Regions from separate parts of the Actinotalea sp. JY-7885 genome, predicted to be linked through region 2. Evidence: predicted binding sites of a transcription regulator. Region 2 holds the regulator's gene; the other holds the start of a gene.
What was found. Region 2 encodes Rex, which represses fermentation and respiration genes when NADH is low (regulators of the CRP and FNR family bind a similar motif). Its sites were predicted from a motif close to CTTGTGAANNNNTTCACAAG; they were not measured.
Positions count from the first base shown of each region.

Region 1: IDM29_RS09080 (geranylgeranyl reductase family protein) is a predicted target of Rex. The motif match lies at 5,005-5,024, and genes of this name have one in related genera.

Region 1 is NZ_JACEXH010000079.1:4,484-11,948, reverse strand. Features, by position in the region: gene nuoE (NADH-quinone oxidoreductase subunit NuoE) at 1-412, opposite strand, end outside; gene IDM29_RS09100 (NADH-quinone oxidoreductase subunit D) at 412-1,761, opposite strand; gene IDM29_RS09095 (NADH-quinone oxidoreductase subunit C) at 1,761-2,522, opposite strand; gene IDM29_RS09090 (NADH-quinone oxidoreductase subunit B family protein) at 2,630-3,181, opposite strand; gene IDM29_RS09085 (NADH-quinone oxidoreductase subunit A) at 3,278-3,640, opposite strand; gene IDM29_RS09080 (geranylgeranyl reductase family protein) at 3,693-4,991, opposite strand; gene IDM29_RS09075 (demethylmenaquinone methyltransferase) at 5,106-5,798, opposite strand; gene IDM29_RS09070 (isochorismate synthase MenF) at 5,872-7,212, shown strand; gene IDM29_RS09065 (S1C family serine protease) at 7,341-7,465, opposite strand, start outside.
Region 2 is NZ_JACEXH010000008.1:5,315-12,779, forward strand. Features, by position in the region: gene IDM29_RS01800 (MarR family winged helix-turn-helix transcriptional regulator) at 24-554, opposite strand; gene IDM29_RS01805 (YceI family protein) at 711-1,265, shown strand; gene IDM29_RS01810 (redox-sensing transcriptional repressor Rex) at 1,345-1,986, opposite strand; gene IDM29_RS01815 (glutaredoxin family protein) at 1,983-2,252, opposite strand; gene IDM29_RS01820 (HAD-IB family hydrolase) at 2,288-3,160, shown strand; gene IDM29_RS01825 (30S ribosomal protein bS22) at 3,290-3,388, opposite strand; gene IDM29_RS01830 (helix-turn-helix domain-containing protein) at 3,534-3,755, opposite strand; gene IDM29_RS01835 (acetoin utilization protein AcuC) at 3,903-5,081, opposite strand; gene IDM29_RS01840 (TrkH family potassium uptake protein) at 5,153-6,523, shown strand; gene IDM29_RS01845 (TrkA family potassium uptake protein) at 6,594-7,277, shown strand; gene yjfF (galactofuranose ABC transporter, permease protein YjfF) at 7,283-7,465, opposite strand, start outside.

The DNA of each region.
Region 1 (7,465 bases), on a different contig from region 2:
AGTCGCACGCCGCGTTGCACTCGACGCGCTCGAGCGTGATCTTGCCGTCGTCGGTCGTCTCGTCGTGACCCACGCCGAGGTGGTCCGACAGCTCGTCGAAGATCGCGTCGCCGCCCATGACCGCGCACAGCGTGTTGGTGCACACGCCGACCGTGTACTCGCCGTTGGGGTGGCGCTTGTACTGCGTGTAGAAGGTCGCGACGGCGGACACCTCGGCCGTCGACAGGCCCAGCGTCCGCGCGCAGAACGCGATGCCGTCGGGGCTGACGTAGCCGTCCTCCGACTGCACGAGGTGCAGCAGCGGCAGCAGCGCCGACCGGGCGTCCGGGTAGCGGGCCGTCGCGGCGGCGGCGTCGGCCGTCATCCGCTCGAGCTTGGCGCCCTCGTAGGGCTCGTACGCGGTGGTGGTCATCAGCGGTCCACCCCTCCCAGCACTGGGTCGAGCGCCGCCACCGCGACGACGACGTCGGCCACCTGGCCGCCCTCGCACATCAGCGACACGGCCTGGAGGTTGTTGAAGGACGGGTCCCGGAAGTGGACCCGGTACGGCCTGGTGCCGCCGTCGGAGACGAGGTGCACGCCCTGCTCGCCGCGCGGGTGCTCGACGGTCTGGAACACCTGCCCCGCCGGGACGCGGAAGCCCTCGGTGACGAGCTTGAAGTGGTGGATCAGGGCCTCCATGGAGGTGCCCATGATCTCCTTGATGTGGTCGAGCGAGTTGCCCATGCCGTCCGAGCCGATGGCCAGCTGCGCCGGCCACGCGATCTTCTTGTCGGCGACCATGACCGGCCCCGGGCCCATGGCCTGGAGGCGGTCGGCGCACTGCTCGATGATGCGCAGCGACTGGTAGCACTCCTCGATCCGCAGCACGGTCCGCGAGTAGGAGTCGGCGTCGGTCGACGTCGGGACGTCGAAGTCGTACGTCTCGTAGCCGCAGTACGGCTCGGCCTTGCGCACGTCGTACGGCAGACCGGCGGAGCGCAGCACCGGACCGGTGATGCCCAGCGCCATGCAGCCGGCGAGGCCGAGGTGGCCGATGCCGACCGTGCGCGCCCGGTAGATGGGGTTGGCCAGCATGAGGTCGCCGAGCTGGGCGATGTAGTCCTTGACGACGGGGATCGCCTCGCGGACCGCGTCGAGCGCGCCCGGCGGCAGGTCCTGCGCGACGCCGCCCGGGCGCACGTAGGCCATGTTCATCCGCAGGCCCGTGACCAGCTCGAAGATCTTGAGGATCTCCTCGCGGGCGGTGAAGCCCAGGATCATGATCGTCGTGGCGCCGAGCTCGTTGCCGCCCGTCGCGAGGCAGACGAGGTGGGACGAGACGCGCTGGAGCTCCATCATCATCACGCGGATGACGGTGGCGCGCTCCGGGATGTCGTCCGTGATGCCGAGCAGCTTCTCGACCGCGAGGCAGTACGCCGTCTCCTGGAACATGTTCGCCAGGTAGTCCATGCGCGTGCAGAACGTGGGGCCCTGCACCCAGGTGCGGTACTCCATGTTCTTCTCGATGCCGGTGTGCAGGTAGCCGATGCCGCAGCGGGCCTCGGTGACCGTCTCGCCGTCGATCTCGAGCATGAGGCGCAGCACGCCGTGCGTGGACGGGTGCTGCGGGCCCATGTTGACGACGATGCGCTCCTCGCCGAGGCGAGCGGCCTCCTCGGCGATGTCGGACCAGTCGCCGCCGGACGCCTCGAAGCTCGGGATGCCGTCGGTCGAGCCGTCGACGATGTGCGGGCTCGCGTGGGGTGTGGACGTAGCCATCAGCTGTACGACCTCCGCTCGTCGGGCGGCGGGATGCTCGCGCCCTTGTACTGCACCGGGATCCCGCCGAGCGGGTAGTCCTTGCGCTGGGGGTGGCCGGGCCAGTCGTCCGGCATCTCGATCCGGGCCAGGCCCGGGTGGCCGTCGAAGACGATGCCGAAGAAGTCCCAGGTCTCGCGCTCGTGCCAGTCGTGGCCCGGGTAGACCGGGACGCTCGACGGGATGTGCGGGTCCGCCTCGCTCACCGCGACCTCGAGCCGCACCTTGCGCGAGTGCGTGACCGAGCGCAGCTGGTAGACGGCGTGCAGCTCGCGGCCCGTGTCGTGCGGGTAGTGCACGCCCGAGACGCCGAGGCCGAGCTCGAACCGCAGGTCCTGGTCGTCGCGCAGCGCCTGGCAGACCGTGACGATGTGCTCGCGGTGGACGTACAGCGTCAGCTCGTCGCGGTCGACGACGACCTTCTCGATCGCCGCGTCGAAGGGCGTGCCGCCCTCCTCGAGCACCTCGGCGAGGATGTCGACGACCTCGTCGAAGTACGAGCCGTAGGGACGCTCGCTCGGGCCGGGCATGGCGATCGTCTTGACCAGGCCGCCGAAGCCGGACGTGTCGCCGGAGTCCTGGGGGCCGAACATGCCCTCCCGGACGGCGATGATCTCGAGCTGCGGCGTGGCCGCACCCGCCGGGGCCGCCAGGTTCTGCCCGGCACCCTCCTGCGCGGTCTCGGTCGCCTTCTGCGCGGTCTCGGGGGACGCGGTGCCCACGACGGGCGTGCCCTTCACGCCGGCCGCCGCGTCCTTCGCGACCTGGGACGCGCCGGCCTGGGCCGAGGCGGTGTCGCCGGTCACGTGCTGGTCCTTCGGGGCGTCGGTCACCGCAGGAGGCCCTTCATCTGCGACGTCGGCGTGGCCTCGAGCGCCGCGGCCTCGGCGGCGCGCGCCGCCTCCTCGCGGTTGACGCCGAGCGGCGACGACTGGATCTGCTCGTGCAGGGCGAGGATCGCGTTGATGAGCATCTCCGGACGCGGCGGGCAGCCGGGCAGGTAGATGTCCACCGGGACGATGTGGTCGACACCCTGGACGATGGCGTAGTTGTTGAACATGCCGCCCGAGGACGCGCACACGCCCATCGAGAGCACCCACTTGGGCTCCGACATCTGGTCGTAGACCTGGCGCACGACGGGGGCCATCTTCTGGCTGACGCGCCCGGCGACGATCATGAGGTCGGCCTGGCGCGGCGACGCGCGGAAGACCTCCATGCCGAAGCGCGAGAGGTCGTAGCGCGCCGTGCCGGCGGCCATCATCTCGATGGCGCAGCAGGCCAGGCCGAACGTCACCGGCCACAGCGACGCCTTGCGGATCAACCCCGCGAGGTCCTCGATGGAGGCCAGCAGGAAGCCGGACGGTGCCTCTTCGATGCCCATGGCTCCCCTCCTCTCAGTCAGCTCGGTTCGCGGCGGCCCGGGGCCGTGCGACGGTCAGCGGTCGGGCGGTCGGTGCTCCGCCGGCCCGGTCGGGGCTCAGTCCCACTCGAACCCGCCGCGGCGCCACTCGTAGACGAACGGCACGGTGATCAGGACGAGGAACGTCATCATGGCGATCACGCCGAACATGGCGAGCTCCTGGAACGCGACGGCCCAGGGGTACATGAACACGACCTCGATGTCGAAGATGATGAAGGTCATCGCGACGAGGTAGTACTTGATCGGGAAGCGACCGCCGCCGACGGCGCCCGGCGTCGGGTCGATGCCGCACTCGTAGGCCTCGAGCTTGGCGCGGTTGTAGCGCTTCGGCCCGATGATCGCGCTCGCGCCGACGCCACCGAGGGCGAGGACCGCGGCGACGCCCATGAGGGCCAGGATCGGGATGTACGGGTTGGTCATCGTGCCCTCCGGTGCGGCGGGACGGTCGCAGCCTCCGCTGAGTCTCGTGCGCTCATGCGGCCGGCGCAATCCGGGTCAGTGCGTGGATGAAGCGGTCGGACAGGTCGCCCCCGCGAGGCTCCCACACGTCGGAGAGCAGCTTGAGGACGAGGCGCATCAGCGCGGGCCGCGGCAGGCCGTAGCGCGTGCACACGCGCATGACCTCGGGGTGCTCGATGAGCTTCACGAAGACGCGGCCGAGCGTGTAGTAGCCGCCGAGCTCGTCCGACATGATCCGCGGGTAGCTGGCGAGCGTGCGCTCGCGCTCGGCGGCCGTGCCGCGCGAGTGCGCCTGCGCGACGACCTCGGCGGCGCGACGGGCGGCCTGCATCGCGTACGCGATGCCCTCGCCGTTGAACGGGCTGACCATGCCGCCCGCGTCGCCCACGAGCATGAGCCCGCGCGTGTAGTGCGGCTTGCGGTTGAAGCCCATCGGCAGCGCCGCGCTGCGCACGGGACCCACCTGGTTCTCGGGCGTGAAGCCCCACTCGGCGGGGGTGTTCGCGACCCAGCGCTGCAGGAGGTCCTTGTAGTCGATCTTCGTGGCGGTGGCGCGGGAGCTGACGCTGCCGAGGCCCACGTTCGCGGTCCCGTCGCCGAGCCCGAAGATCCAGCCGTAGCCCGGCAGCAGGTTCGACTCCCCGGGCTTGCCGTCCCAGAGCTCGAGCCAGCTCTCCATCCAGTCGTCGTCGTGCCGGGGCGTCTGGTAGTACGTCCGCACGGCGACGCCCATGGGGCGGTTCGGGTTCTTCTCGATGCCGAGCGCGAGCGCGAGGCGGGCCGAGACGCCGTCGGCGGCGATGACCACGGGCGCGCGGTACGTGACCTCGTCACCCGCGCGGCGGCCGGCGGCGTCGACGGGGCGGGCGGTGACGCCGACCACGCGGCCCGTGCGCTCGTGCAGCACCGGGCCCGTGACGTTCATCTGCTCGACGATCGTCGCGCCGGCGGCGCGGGCGTGACGGGCGAGCGTGTCGTCGAAGTCCTTGCGGGTGCGGCTCACGCCGTAGCTCGGGAACGTGTCCGTCTCCGGCCAGGGCAGCTCGATGCGGTGCCCGCCCCCGTAGACGCGCAGGCCCTTGTTGCGGATCCAGCCGTCCTCCTCGCGCATGGGCACGCCCATCGCGACGAGCTCGCGCACGGAGCGCGGCGTGAAGCCGTCGCCGCAGACCTTCTCGCGGGGGAACGCGGTCTTCTCCAGCACGAGGACGTCGAGGCCCGCGACCGCGAGGTAGTAGGCGGCGGTGGATCCGGCCGGACCTGCGCCGACGACGATGACGTCTGCGTCATCGTGCTCGCGCTGCGTCCCCACGCCCTGCCTCGTCTTTGTGAAGGGATTCACTAACCGGTCGGCCCAGTCTAACTACCGCCCGAGACCGTGTCTGCGAAGGCTTACCTTGCTTGCCGGGTCGGGCCCGGAGGGTCCCTACGGCCGCGTCGCGCGGTGGAGCGCGACGACGCCGCCCGTGAGGTTGCGGTAGGCCACGTCGGCCCAGCCCGCCTCGCGCATGAGGCGGCCGAGGGCGTCCTGGTCCGGCCACTCCTGGATCGACTCGGCGAGGTAGACGTAGGCGTCCGGCTCCTTCGACACCGCGCGCGCGACGGGCGGCAGGGCCCGCATGAGGTACTCCAGGTACACGGTGCGGAACGGCGCGAACGTGGGCCGCGAGAACTCGCACACCACGACGCGGCCGCCCGGCTTGGTCACGCGCAGCATCTCGGTCAGCGCCGCGCGCGTGTCGACGACGTTGCGCAGGCCGAAGGAGATCGTCACCGCGTCGAAGGACGCGTCCGCGAACGGCAGGCGCGTCGCGTCGCCCGCCGTGAACGGCAGGTCCGGGCGGCGGCGCTTGCCGACCTCGAGCATCCCGACCGAGAAGTCGCACGGGACCACGCGCACGCCCGCGGCGTCGAACGGCTCGCTCGACGTGCCCGTGCCGGCCGCGAGGTCGAGCACGACGTCGCCCGGCCACGCGTCGACCGCGCGGATGGTGGCCGTGCGCCACCGGCGGTCCTGGCCCAGCGAGATGACGTCGTTGGTGAGGTCGTACCGCCGCGCGATGTGGTCGAACATCGCGGCGACCTCGTGCGGCTGCTTGTCCAGGCTGGCGCGGGGCATGGCGGACATCCTCTCAGGTCGCCGGGGTCGCCGCGGCGGGCGGCACCGGCCGCGCGGCATACGCTGGGGGGCGATGAGCCCCGACCTGCGCGCAGCCCGTGCGGGCGACGACGCGACGCCGCACACCCCCGCCGGGACCGCCGCCACCCTCCCCCAGCCCCTCGTCGCGCGGACGGTCCGGGTCGACGCCGACACCCTGCCCGACGACCTCACCGCGCTCCTTCCCGCCGAGGGCGGCCTCAGCTGGCTGCGGCGCGGCGACGGCCTCGTCGCGTGGGGCGAGGTGGCACGCACGACGTCGTACGGACCCGACCGGTTCGCGCTGGCGGAGGCCGCCTGGCGCACGGCCGCGGCGCACGCGGTGGTGCGCGACGAGGTGCGCGTCCCGGGGACCGGACCGGTCGCGTTCGGCTCCTTCGCCTTCGCCGCCGGCTCGCGCGCGGCGAGCACGCTCGTGGTGCCCGCCGTCGTGGTCGGCCGCCGGGGAGGCACGGCGTGGGTGACGACGATCGACGTCGGCGCGGCGCCCGGGACGGTGCGGCCCCGCCCGCTGGCCCCCGCCGCGGCGCCGGGGCCCGTCCGCTACACCGACGGGGCGCTCGCGAGCGAGGACTGGCAGGAGGCGGTCGCCCAGGCCGTGGAGCGGATCCGCGCGGGCGAGCTGGACAAGGTCGTGCTCGCGCGCGACGTCGTCGCCCGCACGACGGAGCCGCTCGACCAGCGCTGGGTGCTGCGCCGCCTCGCGGCCGACTACCCGTCGTGCTGGACGTTCGCCGTGGACGGCATCGTCGGCGCGACGCCCGAGCTGCTGCTGCGCAGCGAGAAAGGGCTGGTCACCTCACGCGTGCTCGCGGGGACCATCCGGCGCACGGGCGACGACGCGGCCGACCTGACGCGCGCGGCGACGCTCGCGCACTCCTCCAAGGACCTGGAGGAGCACGAGTACGCGGTGGAGTCGCTCACCCACGCGCTGGAGCCGTTCTGCTCGTCCGCCAACGTGCCCGAGACGCCGTACGTGCTGCACCTGCCGAACGTGCTGCACCTGGCCACGGACGTGACCGCCGTGCTGCGGACCGACGGCGAGGACGGCCCGCCGTCCAGCCTCGCGCTCGCCGCGGCGCTGCACCCCACCGCGGCCGTGGCCGGGACGCCGACCGCGGCGGCCTGCGAGCTGATCGACCGGATCGAGGGCATGGACCGCGGCCGCTACGCCGGTCCGGTGGGCTGGGTCGGCACGGACGGCGACGGCGAGTGGGGCATCGCGCTGCGCTCGGCGGAGCTCGACCCGGACGACCCGCACCGCCTGCGCCTGTTCGCCGGCTGCGGCATCGTCGCGGCGTCCGAGCCGGCCGCCGAGCTGGCCGAGTCCGAGGCCAAGCTCGAGCCGATGCGGCACGCGCTCGGCGACGGCTGAGCGCACGCCTCGCCGGCCGGCGCCGGCTCCCCCGAGACGCGCGAGGGCCCGGCCCGACGTCGGGGGGAACGTCGGGCCGGGCCGGTCCGTGGTCGGCCTGAGCCGATCGCGTCAGTCGTGCGGGCTCGTCAGCCGCGCTGTCCCTGCTCGCTCTGGCCGCCCTGCTCGCCCTGCGAGCCGGAGCGGCGGTCGAAGAGGTCGCCGCGGGGCCGGCGGTCGCGGTCGCCCTGCTCCTGCTCCTGCTCCTGGTTCG
Region 2 (7,465 bases):
GCGACCCCCGCCCGGTGGCGCGCTCAGGCGTCGTCGGGGCCCGCGGCCAGGCGCTCCATCGCGGCACCCAGCGCCACCATCTGCTCGTCGCTGAGCAGCTCGACGAGGTTGGCGCGCACGGCGCGCACGTGCCCGGGCGCCGCCTCGACGAGGAGCGCGTAGCCGTCGTCGGTCATGACGCAGTTGACGCCCCGGCCGTCGACGAGGCAGTTCTCGCGGCGCACCACGCCGCGCCGCTCGAGCCGCGTGACGGTGTGGGTGAGGCGGCTGCGGGAGTGGACGAGCGAGGAGGCGAGCTCCGACATCCGCAGGGTGCGGTCCGGGACCTCGGAGAGCCGGACGAGGATCTCGTACTCGCTCAGCGACAGGCCGCAGTCCTGGTCGAGCTGGCGCGTGAGCGCCTCGGCGACCCGGGCGGTCCCGGACAGGTACGCGCGCCAGGCGCGCTGCTGCTCGGCGGTGAGCCAAGGTGTCGTGTCGGCGCCCGGCGCCGCGGTGCGCGCTGCGGCGGCTCCGGTCGGGGCCGTGGCCCGGGTCCGCGTCTCAGCCGTCATGATCTTCCCCCTCCGTCCCGATCAGGGTGCCACGACGGCCGCGCGGACGGCGGTCGAACGGTTGTGCCCCCGTCCCGGGTGTAGTAGAAATATCAACGAGAGGTTGATTGTTCAACCAATCGACCGACCGCCACAGACCACCACCGAGGAGCACCCATGAGCACGACCACCCTGCCGACCGGCGTCACCACCGGCACCTGGAGCATCGAGCCGTCGCACAGCTCGGCGTCCTTCACGGTCCGCCACGCGGGCATCTCCAAGACCCGCGGCACCGTCGCGATCACCGACGGCACCGTGACCATCGGCGAGGACCTCGCGTCCTCGAGCGTCACCGCCACGCTCGACCCGGCGACGATCGACACCCGCGACACGAACCGTGACGGCCACCTCAAGAGCGCCGACTTCTTCGAGGTCGAGACGTACCCGACGTGGACCTTCGCCTCGACGTCGATCCGCGCCGAGGACGACGACGAGTACGTGCTGGTCGGCGACCTCACGATCCACGGCGTCACGCGCGAGGTCGAGCTCGAGGTCGAGTTCAACGGCGCGGCCACCGACCCCTTCGGCGCCTCCCGCCTCGGCTTCTCCGCGAAGACCGAGCTGTCGCGCAAGGACTTCGGGCTGACGTGGAACGCGGCGCTCGAGACCGGCGGCGTGCTCGTCTCGGACAAGGTCAAGGTCGCGCTCGAGATCGAGGCCGTCAAGGCCTGACCGGGCCCTCGGCTCGACGCCGCGCCCCCGCCGGTCCGCCGGCGGGGCACGGCCGCGTCCGGCCCCGCGCCGTCGGGCCTCAGGCGCGCGCGGCGCCCTTGCGGCGCTCGTGGAACGCGAGGATCTGCAGCTCCGTGGCGAGGTCGACCGAGCGCACGTCGACGTCGGCCGGGACCTGGAGCACGCACGGCGCGAAGGTGAGGATGCCGGTCACGCCCGCGGCGACGAGGCGGTCGCAGACGTCCTGCGCGACCCCTGCCGGCGTCGCCAGGACCGCGAGGCGCGCGCCCTCGCGCCGCACGACGTCCTCGAGGTCGCGCCCGTGCTCGACCACCAGCCCGGACACGGTCGTCCCGACGATGTCCGGACCCGTGTCCACGAGCGCCGCGACCCGGAAGCCCTTGCCGGTGCCCGCCACGTAGTTGGCGAGCGCGTGCCCGAGGTTGCCCAGGCCGACGATGACGACGGCGAGGTCCCCCATGAGCCCGAGGGCGGCGGCCACCTGCGCCTCGAGGTGGTCCACCTCGTACCCGACGCCCCGCACCCCGTGCGAGCCGAGGAAGGACAGGTCCCGCCGCAGCTGCGCGGACCCCACGCCCGCGAGCTCGGCGAGCTCGCCCGACGACGTCCGCTCCACCCCCCGCTCGGCGAGCTGCTCGAGCGCGCGCAGGTAGATGGGCAGGCGCGCGACGGTCGAGGCCGGCACCGGGCGTGCCGTCATGCGCGACCCGCCGCGAGCGCGCGCCGCACGCGTCCGGCGTCGATCCGCCAGTAGCCCTGCTGCACGCCGTCGACGACCACCACGGGCACGAGCTCCCCGTAGCGCTCCACCAGCTCCGCGGCGTCCGGCGCCGTGTCGATGTCGATCTCGCTCACCCCGGCGCCCGCCTCGGCGGCCACGGGGGCGACGACGTCGCGCGCGACCTCGCACAGGTGGCAGCCGGAACGGACGTAGAGGACCACCCGTTCGCCCACCCGGTCGCTCATGCGCCCAACCCTAGGGGAGTCGTTACAGTGACCGGGTGGCCGAGCCGAGACCGGGACGATCCGAGCTCCCGGGCTCCGACGCGGAGTCCGGTCGGGCCGCCGTGGCGGCCCACCACCGCAGCCTCGACGAGGCCGACGCCAGGACCGCCGCGTTCTTCGACCTCGACAACACGATCATCCGCGGCGCGAGCGCCTTCCACCTCGCCGTCGGGCTCCGGCGGCGCGGGTTCTTCGGCACCAAGGACCTCGTGACGTTCGCGCTGCACCAGGCGCACTACCTGATGTTCGGCGAGGACGTCGAGAAGATCGACCAGGTCCGCTCGCGCGCGCTGTCGATCGTGGCCGGCAAGTCCGTGGCCGAGATCGCGGCGATCGGCGAGGAGGTGTGGGACGAGGTCCTCTCGCTGCGCATCTTCCCCGGCACCCAGGCGCTCCTCAACCGCCACCTCGAGGCCGGCCACCAGGTGTGGATCATCACCGCGAGCCCGGTCGAGATCGGCGAGCTGATCGGCCGCCGGCTCGGCGTCACCGGCGCGCTGGGCACCGTCGCCGAGCACCGCGACGGCTTCTACACCGGCCGCCTCGTCGGCGACCTGCTCCACGGCCGCGCGAAGGAGAGCGCCGTCGCCGAGCTGGCCCGGCGCGAGGACATCGACCTGGCGCGCTCGTACGCCTACGGCGACTCGACCAACGACGTGCCGATCCTGTCCTCGGTCGGCCACCCCGTCGCGATCAACCCGGACGCCCGCCTGCGCCGCCACGCGCGCAAGGTCGGCTGGCCCGTGCGCGAGTTCCGCGGCCGCCGGCGTACCGCCGCGCGCCGCAGCATGTACACCGCCAGCGGGGCGGGCGCCGCGTGGGTCGCCGGTCTGATCCTGCGCGCGGTCCGCCGCCAGCTGCGCGGCTGACCGGTCCCGCGCGGCTCCGGGGCCCGACGGCGCCTGCCACGGCGACGCACCCTGCGGACGCGACGAGGGCCCGGCCGGAGCCGGGCCCTCGTCGAGGTCCTTCGCGTCAGCGCCCTCGCGGGCGCGCGCTCACTTCTTGTTGCGGCGCTGGTGGCGCGTCTTGCGCAGCAGTTTGCGGTGCTTCTTCTTGGCCATGCGCTTGCGGCGCTTCTTGATGACGGAGCCCACGTGTCCTCGCAACTGTGATCGGTGTGCCGGCGGTCCTGGTGATGTCAGCGGCCTCTCGGCCACCGACCAGCCCGCGCTCGGGAAAGTCCGCCGTCACTCTACCGTGCCCGGGCAGGTGCCCGCGCCGGAAGAGGTCCCGGCAGGGTCAGGACGACATGCGGTCGCGGTCGGACGACTCGACCGACGACGCCGCGAGGTACGCCTCGAGCGCGTCCTGCGGTACCCGGTAGGAGCGTCCGACCCGCACGGCCGGCAGCTCCCCGGAGTGGACCAGGCGGTAGACGGTCATCTTCGACAGCCGCATGGTCTCGGCCACCTCCGCGACGGTGAAGTACCGCAGGCGTGGCCGCTCCTGACCACCACTCATCCTGGCCTCGTCCCTCACGGAGCAGATCCGTCGCACGCGGCGGGCCGCGCGGACGGGATGCAGAGCTGGTGCGGCGATCGCCGCGTGCCCCAACCGTAGTGGCCTGTGGGGCTGGAGTGAAAGAGGAGCACGCCGCGCCTCACCCGGTCAGTCGTACAGCGGGTCCAGGTCGAACCAGGGGAAGACCGTCTGGCGCGTGGCCAGGATGATCCGGTCGACGTCGTCGGCCGGGTCGTAGCCCTCGCTCCAAGGCCGCGGCTGCGCGGTCTCGCCGTCCCCCATCGTCGCGGGCACGGGGAAGCCGACCACCCCGGCCGCGTACTCGCGCCACCGCTCCGGCACCGCGGCGTCGACCGGCACGGGCACGTGCGCCGCGAGGGCGAGCAGGTGCGTCCAGGCGCGCGGCACCACCTGGGCGACCGCGTACCCCCCGCCGCCGAGGGCGAGCCAGCGCCCGTCGGCGACCTCGTGCGTGAGGTCGTGCACGAGCTCGGCCGCGGCGCGCTGCGCGTCGACGGACACCGAGAGGTTGGTGAGCGGGTCCAGGCCGTGCGCGTCGCACCCGTGCTGGCTGACGACCACCTGGGGGCGGAACGCCCGCGCCAGCGGCGGCACGACCGAGCGGACCGCGCGCAGCCACGGCGCGTCCGACGTCCCGGCCGGGAGCGCGACGTTCACGGCACCGCCGCGCGCGTCGGGGCCGCCGACGTCGGTGGTGTGACCGCTCCCCGGGAACAGGGACAGCCCGCTCTCGTGCACGGAGACGGTCAGCACGCGGGGGTCGTCCCAGAAGGCCTTCTCGACGCCGTCGCCGTGGTGCGCGTCCAGGTCGACGTACAGGACGCGCTCCGCCCCGAGCGCGAGCAGGCGCCGCACGGCCGCGACGACGTCGTTGTAGACGCAGAACCCCGACGCGTGGTCCGCCATGGCGTGGTGCATCCCGCCCCCGACGTTCACCGCGTGCCCGCACGCGCCGTCCCAGATCGCCTCGGCGGCCCGCACGCTCCCGTCGACGATGCGTGCGGCGGCCTCGTGCATGCCCGGGAACACCGGGTCGTCGTCCGTCCCCAGGCCGTGCTCGAGGTCGGTCTCGCCCGTGGTCGACGCGCGCCGGACGGCCGCGACGTACGCGGCGTCGTGCGCCGTCAGCAGGACGTCGTCGTCGGCCGGCTCCGCGCCCACCAGCTCGACTCCCGGCGCGTCCAGCACGCCGAGCTCGCGCGCGAGGCGGAAGGTCAGGTCAAGGCGCAGCGGGTTCATCGGGTGCTGCTCGCCGAAGTCGTACCCGAGCATGGCGTCGGACCAGACGAAACGGGTGGGCGCCATGCCTCACCGTAGCCCGCGACGTGCCAGAGTTGGCCGTCGAGCAGCGGCCGCCAGGACCAGGAGGTGCGGGGATGGAGCTGCCCCGCAGGCTCTTCGCCGGCCGGGAGTTCGTGGACCGCGCCGCGCGCCAGTCCCCGGCACGGCTCGCGCTGGTCGTCTTCGCGGCGGTCATCGCGCTCTTCACCGTGCTGCTGCTGCTCCCGCAGGCGACGGCGAGCGGCGAGCGCGCGCCGTTCGTCGACGCGGTCTTCACCGCCGTCTCCGCCGTCTGCGTCACGGGTCTGACGACCGTCAGCACGGGCACCTACTGGTCGATGTTCGGTCAGGTGGTCATCCTCGTCGGGATCAAGGTCGGCGGGCTCGGCGTGATGACCCTCGCCTCGCTGCTCGGCATCGCCGTCTCCCGGCGCATCGGCCTCACCCAGAAGCTGCTCACCGCGAGCGAGACCCGCTCGTCGGGGCTGGGCGAGGTGGGCTCGCTCCTGCGCGTCGTCATCCTGACGTCGACGTCCCTCGAGGTGCTCATCGCGCTCGCGCTCATCCCGCGGTTCGCGGTGGTCGGCGAGGACCTCGGCGAGGCCGTGTGGCACGGCGTCTTCTACGCGATCTCGGCCTTCAACAACGCCGGCTTCGTCCCGACGGCCGAGGGCCTGGGGCCGTTCGTGTCCGACTGGTGGATCGGGATGCCGATCGTCGTCGGCGTCTTCATCGGGTCGCTCGGCTTCCCCGTCATCCTCAACGTGGTGCAGCGACGGCGCGACGTGCGGCGCTGGAGCCTGCACACCAAGCTCACGGTGACGACGTCGGGGGCGCTCGTCGTGCTCGGCACCGTCCTCATCGCCGCGTCCGAGTGGGGCAACCGGGCGACGTTCGGCACCCTGGACACGTCGGGCAAGGTGATCGCCGCGCTCTTCGCCGGCGTCATGCCGCGGTCCGGCGGGTTCTCGACCGTGGACGTCGGGGAGATGAAGGAGTCGACGTGGCTCATCAACGACGCGCTGATGTTCGTCGGCGGCGGTAGCGCCTCGACGGCGGGCGGCATCAAGGTGACGACGCTCGCCGTGATGCTCCTCGCCATCATCGCCGAGGCGCGCGGCGACCGGGACGTCGAGGCGTTCGGCCGTCGCATCCCGCGCGAGACGCTCCGGCTGGCGGTCGCCGTGGTCTTCGTGGGCGCGACGGCGGTGCTCGTCGCGACGCTCGCGCTGCTCGAGATCACCGACCTGAGCCTCGACGTCGTGCTGTTCGAGGTGATCTCGGCGTTCGCCACGGTGGGTCTGTCGACGGGCATCACCGCCGACCTGCCGGACCAGGGCAAGTACGTGCTCGCGGCGCTCATGTTCGTGGGCCGCACGGGCACCATCACGTTCGCAGCCGCGCTCGCGCTGCGCGACCGGCGCCGGGTCATCCGGTACCCCGAGGAGAGGCCGATCATTGGCTGACAACCCGTTCCGCCGCAGCGCCGAAGGGCCCCACGGCCTGGAGGCCCCCGCCCCCGAGCGCACCACGCGCGTGCCCGGCCGCCGCGGGGCCGAGAAGGAGGAGGTCCGCGACGGCGGCGTGCTCGTCGTCGGCCTGGGCCGCTTCGGCTCCTCGATCGCGCTGACCCTGGACCGGCTGGGTCACGACGTCCTCGCCGTCGAGCGGGAGTCCTCGCTCGTCCAGCACTACACGGGCCGGTTCCCGCTCGTCGAGGCCGACGCGACCAACCCCGAGGCGCTCGTCCAGCTGGGCGCCAAGGACTTCCCGGTCGCGGTCGTCGGCGTCGGCACGTCGCTGGAGGCGAGCGTGCTCATCACGGCCAACCTGGTCGACCTGGACACGCCGCAGATCTGGGCCAAGGCCATCTCGGTGGAGCACTCGCGCATCCTGCAGCGGATCGGGGCGCACCACGTGGTGCTGCCCGAGGCCGACGCCGGCAACCGCGTGGCCCACCTGGTCTCGGGCAAGCTGCTCGACTACATCGAGGTCGAGGACGGCTTCACGATCGTCAAGATGCGGCCGCCGCGCGAGACGCAGGGCTTCACGATCGCGCAGTCGCAGATCCGCAAGCGGTACGGCGTCACGGTCATCGGTGTGAAGCCGCCGGGCGAGGAGTTCGTCTACGCGACGGACGAGACGCGGATCTCGGCCAACGACCTGCTCATCGTCTCCGGCCACGCCGACCTGCTGGAGCGCTTCGCGGCGCGTCCCTGACCCGGCTAGCGTCGCCGGACGGCGATGACCCGCTGGAGGACGACGAAGGCGAGCAGCAGGCCGCCGATGACGATGCGGGTCCACCACGAGCTGAGCGTGCCCTCGAACGTGATGATCGTCTGGATGAGGCCGAGCACCAGGACGCCGACCACGGAGCCGACGACGAAGCCGCTGCCTCCCGTGAGGAG